Regions from separate parts of the Azorhizobium sp. AG788 genome, predicted to be linked through region 1. Evidence: predicted binding sites of a transcription regulator. Region 1 holds the regulator's gene; each other region holds the start of a gene.

Region 1 (4,801 bases):
GGGCGGCGAGGAAGCCGGACGGCGGCACGCGCACGCCGCCCTCGCCCTGGATGGGCTCCAGCAGGATGCCGGCGGTGGCGGGGCCGATGGCCGCCTTCACCGCCTCCAGATCGCCGAAGGGCACATGGTCGAAGCCCGGCAGTTCGGGGCCGAAGCCTTCGAGATACTTGGCATTGCCGCCGGCGGCGATGGTCGCGAGCGTGCGGCCGTGGAAGGCGCCCTCGAAGGCGATGAGGCGGTTCCGCTCGGGATGGCCGGAGACATACTGGTATTTGCGCGCCATCTTGATGGCGCACTCCAGCGCTTCCGCACCGGAATTGGTGAAGAAGACCGTATCGGCGAAGGTCGCCTGCGTCAGGCGCTCGGCCAGCCGCTCGCCGCCGGCGATGCGGAACAGGTTCGAGGTGTGCCAGAGCTTGCCCGCCTGCTCGGTCAGGGCCTGCGCCAGATAGGGATTGGCGTGACCCAGCACATTGACCGCGATGCCGGCGGTGAAGTCGAGATAACGTCGCCCGTCCGTCGTCACGAGCCAGCAGCCCTCTCCCCGCTCGAATTCCAGGTTGATGCGTGCATAGGTCGGCAGAACGGGGGATATCACGGGAACCCCTCCTCACGAGGGTTGAGCGCCGGAGTGGCGCAGGGACAAACGGAAAAAGGCCGCCCAAGCGGGGCAGCCCGACGTGGGTGATTCTAGCTATCGCCCACGCGGGGTCAACATACCTAGCTTGGTTAACGTTTTCGCAACGACTTGGGGAAAACAGCCGGCTGCGTGATTCTGACTCTTCGCGACCCAGCCCCCATATTGTAGTTTCCCACTCGCCGCCTACGAGATGTCGTGCGGCACCGTTCCCAAGTGGCGTCGGCTCCCCAGTCCTGCGCGCGGACAGCGCGTCGCAGGAAGCGGCCGGGGATTCGATGAGGCAGCCAAGGAGGCGAGCGATGAGCTGGAACGACGAGCGCGTCGAACTCTTGAAAAAGCTCTGGAGCGAAGGACTGTCGGCCAGCCAGATCGCGGCTGAACTCGGCGGGATCACGCGTAATGCCGTGATCGGCAAGGTTCACCGTCTCGGCCTGTCGGGCCGGGCAAAGGCTCCGGCCGTCGCGGCCCGTCCGCGCAAGGCCGCCCGTCCCGAGGCGCCCGCACCGCGCCCCCAGGCCCCGACCCGTCCGGCGACCATCGGCAACACCGCCCTCGCCCCGGCCTTCGAGGAACTGGTGGAGACCGCTCCGGCGCCCGCGCCGGAGGCTCAGCCCTCCGCCAACATCGTGCCGATGGGCCAGCGCTGCACGATCATGAATCTCACGGAAGCCACCTGCCGCTGGCCGGTGGGCGAACCGGGGACGGACGCCTTCTATTTCTGCGGCGGACGCAGCCTTCCCGGGATGCCCTACTGCACCACCCATGCCCGGATGGCCTACCAGCCGGTCCAGGATCGCCGGCGGGACCGCCGGGTGGCCCGTCTCTGATCTGTCCTGACCCAGCCCCGCTCCGGCGGGGCTTCGGTTTTCAGGGGCCTTATGACCGTCGAAGACGATGCCCGGCGCGGATGACACGCCGGGCGCGCATCCGTCAGCGCCGGTCCCGCGTCGGATCGTAGCAGGTATAGCCCACGAAGCACTGCGGATTGTCGCGGGTCGGCACCCAGGCCGGGTTGGTCTGCTGGTCCATGGGGCAATAGGCCCCGCTCACCACATAGCGGTCGTAAACCAGCTGAGATGTGGCGAGCACCACGGCACCCTGCTGGCGCACCATGCCGGTGGCCTGCGCACAGCTCATCTTGCGGCTGTCCGGCAGCCCCTGCGCAAGCGCCGCCCCGGAGGCGACGACGGCACCGGCCAGCAGAACCGGCGCCAGAACAGCGCGCGACCAGTTGTTCATGATCCTTAACTCCCGCAGCCGCGTTCGGCGCGGCCCCTTGTGGCGTTCGCCACCGTCTCCGGCGACCGCTCCAACATAGGCTCAGCCGCGGCCTGCTGCCAGCGGGCGGCTCACCAGCCCCAGCCCCAGCGCCAGTCTCCCTTGGCGGGGTCGTAGCAGGTGTAGCCGATGAAGCATTGCGGATTGTCGCGCGTCGGCTCGAAGGCCGGCCGCAGCGCCTGCTGCGGCATGCAGAAGCGCAAATCGCTCACATAGCGGTCGAAGGTGGTCGCGGAGGTGTCGAGCACGATGCCGCCGGCCCGGGCGACCAGCCGCGCCGCCTGGTCGCAGGTCATGGCGCGCGTGTTGGGCCGCGCCTGTGCGCCGGTGGACGCGAAGGGAGGCAACAGCGCCAGGGCGAGGGCCGCCGCCTTCAGGCAACGACCCGACATGCGCACCACACCTGCCATGCTCAGCCTCCCTCGCGCCACCCACGCGGCCATCGGACGGCAGATGGCGTGGCGCACCGCGCCCCTCAATGGGCGCGGGCGAACATTTCGTTGAAGGAATAGCCGGCGCCGCGCACGGTGCGGATGGGATCGGGCTGGCGGCCGCGATTGATCGCCTTGCGCAGGCGGCCCACATGCACGTCCACGGTGCGCTCGTCGATATAGACGTCCTGGCCCCACACGCCGTCGAGCAACTGCTCGCGGGAGAAGACGCGGCCGGGGCTCTGCATCAGGAATTCGAGCAGGCGGAACTCGGTCGGACCGAGATGCACCTCGCGGCCCGAGCGGTGGACCCGATGGGTCTCGCGGTCGAGCTCGATGTCGCCGGCCCGCAGCAGGGTCGCCACATGCTCGGGCTTGGCCCGGCGCAGCAGCGCCCGCACGCGCGCCAGCAATTCCGGCACGGAGAAGGGCTTCACCACATAATCGTCGGCGCCGGTGGCAAGGCCGCGCACCCGCTCGGTCTCTTCGCCACGGGCGGTCAGCATGATGACGGGCAGGCGCTCCGTCTCCGGCCGCGTGCGCAGCCGGCGACAGAGCTCGATGCCCGAAAGGCCTGGCAGCATCCAGTCGAGGATGACGAGATCGGGCACGCTCTCGCGCAGCCGCGTCTCGGCTTCATCACCCCGCCCCACATTGTCGACGGCGTAACCCTCGCTCTCGAGGTTGTACCGCAGGAGGAGCGTCAGCGGCTCCTCGTCCTCGATGATCAGAATGCGCGCAGGCACGTTGGCTTACCCCTGAAGGGTGCGGGTGGGGAAGGTCACCGTGGTCTCGCTGGACGCGTCCGCCTTCGGACGATCGTCGGAGAGCATGTTGCCGGTGACCATGTAATAGACGGTCTCGGCCACATTGGTGGCATGGTCGCCGATGCGCTCGATGTTCTTGGCACAGAACAGGAGGTGCGTGCACACGGAGATGTTGCGCGGATCTTCCATCATGTAGGTGAGGAGTTCGCGGAACAGCGAGGTGTACATGGTGTCGACGCTGGCATCCTTGCGCCACACCTCGAGCGCCTTGGCCTCGTCGCGGCCGGCATAGGCGTCCAGCACTTCCTTGAGCTGCTCAAGCACGAGGTCGGTCATGTGCTCGACGCCGCGCACCAGCTTCTGCGGGTGGTATTCGCCCTCGATGGCCAGCACGCGCTTGCCGACGTTCTTGGCGAGGTCACCGATGCGCTCCAGATCGTTGGAGATGCGCAGGGTGGCCACGATGTCCCGCAGGTCGCTGGCCATGGGCTGGCGCTTGGCGATGACCAGCACCGCCTTTTCCTCGATGTCGCGCTGCATGTGGTCGATGGCAGCGTCCATCACCACCACGCGCTGGGCGGCGGTGCCGTCCCGGCGGATCAGGGCGCCGACGGAATCGGCCACCAGACGCTCGGCCTGGCCGCCCATCTCGACGATCTTGCGGCCCAGTTCCTTCAGCTCGGCATCGAAAGAGGAAACAGTATGTTCAGGCATCAAAACCTCCCCGTGCCGCGTCAGCCGAACCGGCCAGTGATGTAGTCGCGCGTCTTGATCTCCTTCGGATTGGTGAAGATCACGTCCGAGGGGCCGACCTCCACCAGTTCGCCGAGGTAGAAGAACGCCGTGCGGTCGGCGCAGCGCGCCGCCTGCTGCATGTTATGGGTCACGATGACGATCGTGAATTCCTGCTTCAGCTCGTCGATCAGATCCTCGATCTTCGAGGTGGAGATCGGATCGAGCGCCGAGGTGGGCTCGTCCAGCAGGATGACTTCCGGCTTCACCGCGATGGTGCGGGCGATGCACAGGCGCTGCTGCTGGCCGCCGGACATGCCGAGCGCGGAGGTGTGGAGACGGTCCTTGGTCTCTTCCCAGATCGCCGCCTTGCGCAGGCAGCTCTCGACGCGCTCGTCCATCTGCGACTTGGACAGGCTCTCGTGCAGGCGCACGCCGAAGGCGATGTTGTCATAGATGGACATGGGGAAGGGCGTCGGCTTCTGGAACACCATGCCGATGCGGCTGCGCACCACAGTGGAGTCCAGATCCTTGCCCACCACGTTCACGCCGTCGAACATGACCTCGCCCTCGGCGCGCTGGCCGGGATAGAGGTCGTACATGCGGTTGAAGACGCGCAGCAGCGTGGACTTTCCGCAGCCGGACGGGCCGATCATGGCCGTCACGCGCTTCTCCGGGATGGTGAAGTTGATGTTCTTCAGGGCGTGGTTCTGCCCGTAGTAGAAGTTCAGCTTGTTGACCTGAATCTTCGTCGGCGCGTCCGGGGCGCCGGGCTTGGCCGACACGCTGGTGGACATGCTGAGGTTCGGATCGACGGCGGAAGTCATGGTCTAGCCTCGTTCGGATCTCGGGGCCCGGCGCAGCGGGCGGAATTGCGTAGGGAAGCCGGCCCGGTCAGTGCGACCGCGCCAGGACGAGCCGCGACACCACATTGAGCACCAGCACGCCCACCG
Region 2 (4,801 bases), on a different contig from region 1:
GTAATAGTCCTTCTGCCGCGCGAAGGCCTCCTCGCGGCTGATGTTCAAAAGGCCGGCGATATAGTCGCGCATCCGCGCGTCGATCTGGCCCCAGAGATCGTGTTGGGCGGGGTAGAGCGTGTTGTCGAGGTCGAAGACCCAGGTCTCCACCTGATCGAAGCCGCGCGCGCCGGAGGCGGAGGAATGGGGCAGCGGCAGATCCTGAGCGGTCATGGGTGTTCCGTGTGAAAAGGGCGCGCCCGGTGAGGGGCGCGCCCGGGATGTCAGCGGGTGATGAGGGTGCCGATGCCGTGGTCGGTCAGCAGCTCCAGCAGCACCGAGTGGGGCAGCTTGCCATCCATGATGACCACGCCTTCCACGCCCTTCTCCAGCGCGTAGATGCAGGTCTCCACCTTCGGGATCATGCCGCCGGAGACGGTGCCGTCGGCAATGAGCGCGCGGCATTCGTCGATGGTGAGGCGGGGGATGAGCTGCTTGTTCTTGTCGAGCACGCCCGGCACGTCGGTGAGCAGCAGCAGGCGCTTGGCACCCAGCGCCCCGGCGATGGCGCCGGCGAAGGTGTCGGCATTCACATTATAGGTGCCGCCGTCCACGGCCGAGGCCACGGGGGCGAGGACCGGGATCAGCTCGCGGCCGAGGATCTGGTCCAGCACCATGGTGTCGACCGTGTCCGGCTCGCCCACGAAGCCGAGGTCGACCACTTCCTCGATATGGCTCTGGGGATCGACGATGGTGCGGGTGGCCTTGCGGGCGCGCACCATGTTGCCGTCCTTGCCGCACAGGCCGATGGCCTTGCCGCCCGCCTCGTTGATGAAGCCGACGATCTGCTTGTTGATGGAGCCGGCCAGCACCATCTCGACGATCTCGATGGTGGCCTTGTCGGTGATGCGCAGGCCGGCGGCGAATTCGGACTTGATGCCGAGCTTCTCCAGCATGGCGCCGATCTGCGGGCCGCCGCCGTGCACCACCACCGGGTTCACGCCCGACTGCTCCAGCAGCACGATGTCCTGGGCGAAGTGACGGGCCAGTTCGTCATTGCCCATGGCGTGGCCGCCATATTTCACCACGACGATGGCGTCGTCATAGCGCTGCATGTGGGGGAGGGCCTTGGTGAGCACCTCGGCCTGGAGTTGGGCTTCCGCGACATTGTCGGCGATGGACGCGCTCATGGATGGGCCTGATCTTGGAGGGCGATCTTGAAAGCAGGCTGTCGCTGGCTGGCCAGCGCTCCGCCGGCTTAACTCCTGTGTGTTGCAGATTTTCGTCCCCGCGCCGCGGGGCATCGGGAAATCTGCGGGCGGCGTGTTCCCGAAGCCGGGACAGCCGTTCCTCCCGGAGCCGGCCGCCCGCATGTCCGGGCCGGCGGTCCCTCACGGGAAGGTCCGCCACCGGGCGCCCTTCTAGCGGTTTCGCCCGCACGGGGGAAGCCGGGGCCCGCCGACGGCGGTACAGGAGGCGCACAGCCACGGAACCACCACAATAAAGCCCTTGCGCTGGCCTCAGAGCCGGTTAATGCCCTGCTGGAATTTCCCCGCCTGATTTTCCGAAGGCCCATGTCGCCCAAAGCTCCGCTTCCTCCCCGCCGGGCCCTCGATCTGTCGCCGCGCCTGATCCTGCTGCTGTCGCTCGTCTGCTTCGTGCTCGTGGCGATCCCCATCGTCACCCATCCGCTGCCGCCGCTGTCCGACTATGTGAATCATCTGGCGCGGATGAAGGTGATCGCGACCCCGAAGGATCCGGACCTCGCGCGCTTCTATTTCCTGGAATGGAGCGTCCTGCCCAATCTGATGATGGACATGGTGGTCCCGCTGCTGGACCGCTTTGCCGACATCTATGTGGCCGGCGAGATGTACACGCTGATGTGCTTCGCGCTCATCATCTTCGGCACCATGTACCTCCACCGGGCGCTGTTCGGCAGTTGGTCGGCCATCCCGCTGGTGGCCTTCCCGCTGCTCTACAACAACATTTTCCTCATCGGGGTGATGAACTACATCTTCGGCATCGGCCTGTGCCTGTGCGGCCTCGCCAGCTGGGTGATGCTGCGGGACAAGCCCTGGCCGTGGCGCTATGCGGTCTCCTGCCTGTTCGTCCTCGCCCTGTTCTTCTGCCACCTCTTCGCGACGGGCGTGTATGGCGTCGGCATCCTCTCCTACGAGCTGATGCGGCTGTTCGACCGCAAGGGCGGGGCGCTCAAGGGCCGGCTGGTGGCGTTCGTCACGGCGGGCTTCCCCTTCGCGCTCACGGTGCCGCTGCTGCTGATGAGCCCCACCTGGGGCCTCAAGGGGGAGAATTACTGGGAGCCGCGCGGCAAGATCGACGGGCTCGAATTCGTCATCAACGTCTATTACGACTTCGTCGCCTTCGCGCTCACCGCCGTCATCGTGCTGGCGGCGGCCTGGGCGGTGCGGCACCGGCTGCTGCGCACCCACACCTTCCTGTTCTTCCTGCTGGTGATCGCGGGGGCGGTCTATCTCGCCCTGCCGCGCACCGTGTTCGCCACCTACATGGCCGACCAGCGCATGCCGGTCGCCATCGCCTTCATGGTCATCGCCTCCATCCAGATCGACCTGCGCCACCGCCTCGCCCAGCGGGGCTTTGCGGTGATGCTGGTGCTGCTGGTGGCGGTCCGCGTCACCGAAGTGCAGATGGTGTGGAACAACCTCACGCAATGGACGGTGGCGTTCCACGACTCCATCGCCAAGATCAAGCGCGGCTCCAAGGTGTTGGTGGCCTATGCCGACCCGTGGGGCGGCTCGGCGGCCACCGACCTCGGCCTTGTCCATGCGGCCTGCCTTGCCATCATCGAGCGCTCCTCGCTGGTGACCACCGCTTTCACGGTGCCGGGCAAGCAGATCCTGCGCGTGCACAAGCCCTATACGGACTGGGTGGACACCGAGGACGGCACCCCGCCCAGCGTCGAGCAGCTTCTGGTAACCGAGGAAGACGGCACGCCCGGCGGCCCGCGCTACTGGGATTACTGGCCGCAGCATTTCGACTATGTCTATCTGCTGTTCACCGAGCCTGGCGATCCCAACCCCGATCCCGACCGGCTTGAACTCGTCTATGCGGGCGACCGGTTCCAGCTTTACAAGGTCATCCCGCCCGCGCCGCTCCACTAGAGCACGCGCCGGTCAGATTGCATCGCAACCTGATCGGATCACGCGTTCTCTTTCTCGAGTTTAGAGGGCGATTCACCGGGCGGATTGGTTCGCTCCGCTCGGATCGCCCTCCAAGTGTCACCGGCCCGTCATGAAGGCATGACACGAGGCCGGCTCCGCGTGCCGCTCCCCGCCCAGCCCGAAAGGTCCGCCCCATGGAAACCGTCTTCACCAATGCCCGGCTCGTGCTCGAGGATGAGGTGATCGACGGCACGCTGGTGGTGCGGGACGGGCGCATCGCGGCGGTGGAAGAGGGGCGCTCGTCCCTCTCGGGTGCGGTGGATTGCGCGGGCGACTATCTCGCCCCCGGCCTCATCGATCTGCACACGGACGCGTTGGAGAATCATTTCGTGCCGCGGCCGAAGGTCATCTGGCCGGACGCGCGGGCGGCGGCGCTCGCCCATGACGGGCAGACGGTGGCGGCGGGCATCACCACCGTGTTCGACGCCATCTGCGCTGGCGGCTTCGACCAGACCAAGTCCGCGCGGAAGGAACTCTTCACCATCATGCTGGATGCGGTGGAGGAGGGCGCACCCTATTTCCGGGCCGACCACCACATCCACCTGCGCTGCGAACTCACCGACCCAGGCCTGCTGGAACTGGCCGAGCCCGAGCTGAACCGGGGCCGTCTCGGCCTTGCCTCGCTCATGGACCACACGCCGGGTGCCCGGCAGTGGCGCAATGTGGACCAGTTGCGCACCTATCTGCTCGGCATCGGCAAGACCACCGAGGATGTGGAGCGGGAACTTGCCGAGCGCACGGCCCGCGGACAGGCGGCGGTGGCGGCCAATTTCGACCGGCTGGCGGCGCTGCTGCGCGACGCGGGCGTGGCGCTGGCGAGCCATGACGACACGACGCCCGAGCATGTGGCCGACGCCAAGGCCGCCGGCTGCACCATTTCCGAGTTCCCCACCACGCAGGAAGCGGCCCATGCCGCCCATGCGGAGGGGCTCACCACCATCGGCGGGGCGCCCAACGTGGTGCGCGGCGGCTCCCATTCGGGCGGCGTCGCCATGAAGGATCTGGTGGCGGCGGGCCTGCTCGATGCGCTCGCTTCCGATTACGTGCCGGCCAGCATGCTGCAGGCGGCGGTGAAGCTCTCGCAGGACGGCGTGAGCCTGCCGCGGGCTCTCGCCCTTGTGACCGCCCGCCCGGCGGACCTTGCGGGCCTCTCCGATCGCGGCCGCCTCGCGCCGGGGCTCCGGGCGGACCTCCTGCGCTTCCGCATCGTCGGCCCGACGCCGGTGGTGCGCGAGGTGCAGGTGGAAGGCGCCCGGGTGTTCTGAGGCTGCCTGCCTTCCCTCCGGCCCGGCCGGCCGTTAAGCAGAAACGACGCCTTTGTCCGGGGAGCCGCAGCGTGTCCGTTCGCTATGCCATCTATCTCGCGCCGCCCCCCGACAGCCCTTTGTGGCGCTTCGGCTCGTCCGTGGTCGGCTATGATGCCGAGACGGGCGAGGACATCGCCCCGCCCGCCCTTGCCGGCTTCACGGCGGAGGAATGGTTCGAGCAGACCCACGAGCCCCGCCGCTACGGCTTCCACGGCACGCTGAAGGCGCCCTTCCGGTTGGCGGAGGGCGCGGACGAGACCGACCTCTTCGCCGCGCTCGCGCGCTTTGCGGCCGGGCATCACCCCTTCGAGCTGC
Region 3 (4,801 bases), on a different contig from region 1:
ATCCTCTCCGAGAGGCGCGCGCGTGCGCCGGCATCGAGCGGCGCCAGCGTGCCATCCTGCCGCGCATAGGCATGGCACAGCGGCAGCACCATCTCCGCCGCGCCCTTGGTGACGAGACGGCGGGAGGGGCCCTCTGACAGCAGGACGGTCGCCCGACGCGTATCGAAGTCGAAGGGGCGGTCGGCAAGACAGCGCAGGGATCCAGCATCCGCAGGCGCGTCGGCGAGAAGAGCGTCGTCCAGATTGCTATGCAGGCCGCTGACGAAGCGGCTGTTGAGCCGCCCCGCCTCGACCGCCCGCGGGCTCTCCAGCCCTTCCGCATCGAAGCTGCCCACCAGCGCGATACGCGCCTGCGTCAGCGTCCCCGTCTTGTCGGTGCAGAGCACATCCATGGCGCCGAGGTCATGGATGGCCGCCAGCCGCTTCACCACCACCTGCCGCGCCGCCATGCGCACCGCGCCCCGCGAGAGCGTGACGGTGGTCACCATGGGCAGCAGTTCCGGCGTCAGGCCGACCGCGAGCGCCACCGCGAACAGGAAGGCTTCCAGCGTGAGGCCCTGCTTGAGAAGTTGCGTCAGCAGAACAAACAGCACCAGAAAGCCGGTGAGCCGCAGGATGAGCATCCCGAGGCCATGGATGCCACGCTCGAAGGCGCCCGGCGCCACCTTGGCCTGCACAGAGGCCGCCACATGCCCGAAGCGGGTGTCGGCTCCCGTGGCGGTCACCAGCATCACCGCCACGCCGCCGACGATGCTGGTGCCGGCAAACAGCGCGTTCGTCGCCTCGGCGATGTCGAGGGCCGCGCAATCCCCCGCCGCCTTCTCCGCCCCATAGGCTTCGCCGGTCAGGGCCACCTCGTTGGCCAGCGCGCCGCGGCTGGAGAGCAGGATGCCGTCGGCGGGCACCAGATCACCGGCCGTCAGTTCCACCACGTCGCCCGGCACCACCTCCCGTACGGGGATGGCGATGGCCTGCCCACCCCGCCGCACACGGGCCGAGACGGCCACGGACCGCTTGAGCGCTTCAACGGCCGCTTCCGCCTTTTCCTCCTGGAACAGGTCGAGACCGATGGAAAAGAGGACGATGAGCAGGATGATGACGAAGCTCTGCCAGTCCCCCGTCGCACCCGAGACGCCGGCGGCAATCAGCAGAATGGCGACCAGCGGCTCCGTCAGCCGCTTCACGAGCTTGGCGAGGAGCGACTTGCGCCCGGCGGCAACCGCCACGTTGGGACCATGGCTGGCCAGCCGCTCCGCCGCCTCGGCGGCCGTCAGCCCCTCGGGCCGGGAGGCGAGCATCTCCAATTGGGCAGCCGCGCCCCGCACCCAGAAGGGCGCCTCGGAATGCGCACCCGTGGGAGCGGCGCCGGCACGCAGATGGGCGGTGGAAGGAAGCGCGGTCATGGGCGGCCGATCCGCAAATGGGAAGAGGCCCCTATTTGACGGCTCCGGCTCTGCGCGTCCTTGCGCCCGCTCAACCTCCGTTGCTGCTTTTGCACGTCGGGGCGGTCACCTGGCGGGAAACAAGCACCAACGGGCGCGACACTGGTCTGCGCGCCTCGCTCGGCTCGGGGCTTTCCCCAGCGGTCAAGCTGGGCGATGGTCCGTCATCCTCATCCCTCTCTGCGGATCCGGCTCAGCCGGACCGGAGGCCCCCATGACCGACGCCACGCACTTCTACGAGCCCACAAAGGGCCATGGCCTGCCCCACGATCCCCTCAACGCCATCATCGGCCCGCGCCCCATCGGCTGGGTTTCGACGCGCGGCAAGGACGGCAGCATCAATCTCGCGCCCTACAGCTTCTTCAATGCCTTCAACTACAAGCCGCCGATCATCGGCTTCTCCAGCACCAGCCCGAAGGACAGCCTGCGCAATGTGCAGGAGACGGGTGAATTCGTCTGGAACATCGTCACGCGCGACCTCGTCGGCCGCATGAACGACACCAGCGCCCCGCTGCCCTATGGCCAGGACGAGTTTGAGCGCGCGGGGCTCACCAAGATCGAATCGCGTCTCGTCAATGTGCCGCGCGTCGCGGAAAGCCCGGTGCAGTTCGAGTGCAAGGTGGCCGACATCCACCAGTTGCGCAGCGCCTCCGGCGCCCCCATCCAGGCCTGGCTCGTTCTGGGTGAGGTGATCGGCGTGCACATTGCTCCGCATCTGCTGAAGGACGGCATCTTCGACACGTTCGGCGCCGGCATCGTGCTTCGCGCGGGCGGACCGACCGCCTATGCAGCCGTCACGCCCGAGACCCGCTTCGATCTGGAGCGCCCAAAGGCCTGACACGACGTAGCGGCAGGCAGCGTTTGCACGCCGCAATGTTCACGCAACTGTCATGCAACCGGCCTAGGGGATGCCGCAGCGCCATCCCCTAGGAGAACCCGTCGATGCGCCGGCTTCTTGCAGTTCTCGCCCTCAGCACCGCTCTCGCCGGCACCGCCGGCGCGACCGCCATCTATCCGCTCGACCGCGCCACCATCCTCGCCGGCTCGCCCTTCGATCTAAAGGTGGAGTTCGACAAGGAAGTGCAGCCGCAGGACGTGAGCATCACCATCAACGGCCAGCCCGTTGAGCAGGTGCTGGGCAAGAAGCCCGACTTCATCGCCAAGGAAGAGGGCGTCAACGCCTCGGCCGTGCTCCTGCGCGCCGCCGCCTTCCCCAAGCCCGGTACCTACAAGGTGGAAGCGAAGGCCGGCGGCGAAACCAAGACCGTGACCTGGGACGTCTATGCCACGGCGGCGACCCCGAAGGCCAAGAACGTCATCTTCTTCCTCGGTGACGGCCTCTCCGTGGCGCACCGCACGGGCGCCCGCCTCATGTCCAAAGGCATGACCGAGGGCAAGGCGAATGGTCGCCTGAACATCGACGATTTCGACCGGATGGCCTTCATCGGCACGTCGTCGACCAACGCCATCGCCACCGACAGCGCCAACACCATGTCGGCCTATATGACGGGCCACAAGACGGCGGTGAACGCGCTCGGCGTCTATGCGGACCGCACCAAGTCCACGCTGGACGATCCCAAGGTGGAGACCATCGCGGAAGCCATCCGCCGCACGTCCAAGAAGTCGGTGGGCATCGTCACCGGCGCCGAGGTGGAGGATGCCACCCCCGCCGCCGTGGTCGCCCACACCCGCGCCCGCGCCGACAAGGCCGACATCGTCGGCATGATGCTGGATGTGAAGCCGGACGTGGTGCTGGGCGGCGGCTCGGCCTACTTCCTGCCGAAGACGACGCCCGGCTCCAAGCGCAAGGACGACAAGGACTATATCCAGCTCTTCAAGGATGCGGGCTACACCCTCGCCACCGACAAGACGGAGCTCACCGCTGCCGCCGGCACCAACACCGGCAAGATCCTCGGCCTGTTCCACCCCGCCAACATGGACGTGACGCTCGACCGCGAGTTCCTGAAGAAGGGCACGGTGGAGAAGTTCCCGAACCAGCCTGGCCTCGTGGAAATGACCAAGGTCGCGCTGAACCAGCTCGCCAAGAATCCGGACGGCTTCTTCCTGATGGTGGAAGGCGCCTCCATCGACAAGATGTCCCATCCCATGGACTGGGAGCGGGCGCTGTTCGAAACCATCGAGTTCGATCAGGCGGTGGGCGTCGGCATCGAATTCCTGAAGACCCATCCGGACACGCTCATCGTCGTGACCGGCGACCACACCCACGGCATCTCCATCATCGGCACCATCGACGACAACAAGCCCGGCCTGGACATGCGGGACAAGGTGGGCGTCTATGCGGACGCCGGCTTCCCGAACTATGAGGACAAGAACGGCGACGGTTTCCCCGACAAGGTGGACGTCTCCCGCCGTCTCGCGGTCTTCGCGTCCAACTATCCGGACTATTACGAGACCTGGCGCCCGAAGATGAACGGCCCGTTCGATCCGGCGGTGCAGAACGAGAAGAAGCAGTACGTGGCCAATGAGGCCTACAAGAATGTGCCCGGCGCCACCTTCCGGGAAGGGAACCTCCCCCGCTCCGCCGACACCGCCGTCCATGCGGTGGATGACGTGGTGCTGCAGGCCACCGGCGCCGGTGCCGACGGCTTCAAGGGCTACATGGAAGAGAGCGACGTCTATCGCGTTCTGGTGGACGTGATGGCCCTCGCCCCGGCCAAGAACTGAGCCCATCCCCCTTAAAAGCCCTCCCCCCTTGCGTGGGAGGGTTGGGTGGGAGGTAGAACGCCCGGGGGCCGGCACCACGCCCGAAGTGATGCCCTTTACGAGCCCCGACACCCAGACCTGAGCTATTCTCTTCCTGCCCTTCCGGGGCAGCTTTCCGTTTCAGACCGGACGATGGCCGCAGACCCGATCCTCGCGCAAAGCGCTCTGCCCCTCTCCCGTCGCCAGTTGCTGGCGATGGCGGGCGCGCTCGCCCTGCCGGTTGCCATGCGGCCCGCTTATGCCGCCCCCACCCCGCTCGATTTCAGCGAGCTTTACGGCAAGGTGAGCGTGCTGGGCCTCTCTTTCTCCGACAAGGTGAAGGCGCTGAAGGGGCAGGAGGTCGCCATGCGCGGCTTCATGGCCCCTCCGCTGAAGGCGGAGGCGGATTTCTTCGTCCTGACTGAAATTCCCATGTCCATCTGCCCCTTCTGTTCTTCGGATGCGGACTGGCCGGACAATATCGTCGTCATCTATCTCGACCGCGCCCAGACCTTCGAACAGGCCAACGCCCTCATCGAGGTGCGCGGCACGCTGGAAGTGGGCTCGTGGACCGATCCAAATACCGGCTTCGTCAGCCTGCTGCGCCTGCGCCGCGCCAGCTTCCGCAAGGCGTGAGACGTGGCCGCCCTCAGCAT

The links. Region 1 encodes PhoB, which activates phosphate uptake and scavenging genes when phosphate is short. Its sites were predicted from a motif close to TGTCATNNANCTGTCAT; they were not measured.
Region 2: a site for PhoB is predicted at 3,235-3,251, ahead of DFO45_RS22685 (alpha-D-ribose 1-methylphosphonate 5-triphosphate diphosphatase). Genes of this name have one in related genera too.
Region 3: a site for PhoB is predicted at 2,329-2,345, ahead of DFO45_RS13990 (alkaline phosphatase). Genes of this name have one in related genera too.

What each region holds. Positions count from the first base shown of each region.
Region 1 covers NZ_SOBM01000001.1:180,924-185,724, reverse strand. Annotated here, with positions in the region: gene DFO45_RS00885 (aspartate aminotransferase family protein) at 1-598, opposite strand, end outside; gene DFO45_RS00880 (GcrA family cell cycle regulator) at 940-1,467, shown strand; gene DFO45_RS00875 (hypothetical protein) at 1,571-1,879, opposite strand; gene DFO45_RS00870 (hypothetical protein) at 1,990-2,328, opposite strand; gene phoB (phosphate regulon transcriptional regulator PhoB) at 2,394-3,095, opposite strand; gene phoU (phosphate signaling complex protein PhoU) at 3,102-3,830, opposite strand; gene pstB (phosphate ABC transporter ATP-binding protein PstB) at 3,851-4,645, opposite strand; gene pstA (phosphate ABC transporter permease PstA) at 4,743-4,801, opposite strand, start outside.
Region 2 covers NZ_SOBM01000010.1:53,730-58,530, reverse strand. Annotated here, with positions in the region: gene DFO45_RS22700 (pyrimidine 5'-nucleotidase) at 1-213, opposite strand, end outside; gene argB (acetylglutamate kinase) at 264-1,169, opposite strand; gene DFO45_RS22690 (hypothetical protein) at 1,554-3,119, shown strand; gene DFO45_RS22685 (alpha-D-ribose 1-methylphosphonate 5-triphosphate diphosphatase) at 3,314-4,444, shown strand; gene DFO45_RS22680 (DUF1045 domain-containing protein) at 4,516-4,801, shown strand, end outside.
Region 3 covers NZ_SOBM01000005.1:84,157-88,957, forward strand. Annotated here, with positions in the region: gene mgtA (magnesium-translocating P-type ATPase) at 1-1,403, opposite strand, end outside; gene DFO45_RS13985 (flavin reductase family protein) at 1,657-2,280, shown strand; gene DFO45_RS13990 (alkaline phosphatase) at 2,385-4,127, shown strand; gene DFO45_RS13995 (hypothetical protein) at 4,299-4,781, shown strand; gene DFO45_RS14000 (ABC transporter ATP-binding protein) at 4,785-4,801, shown strand, end outside.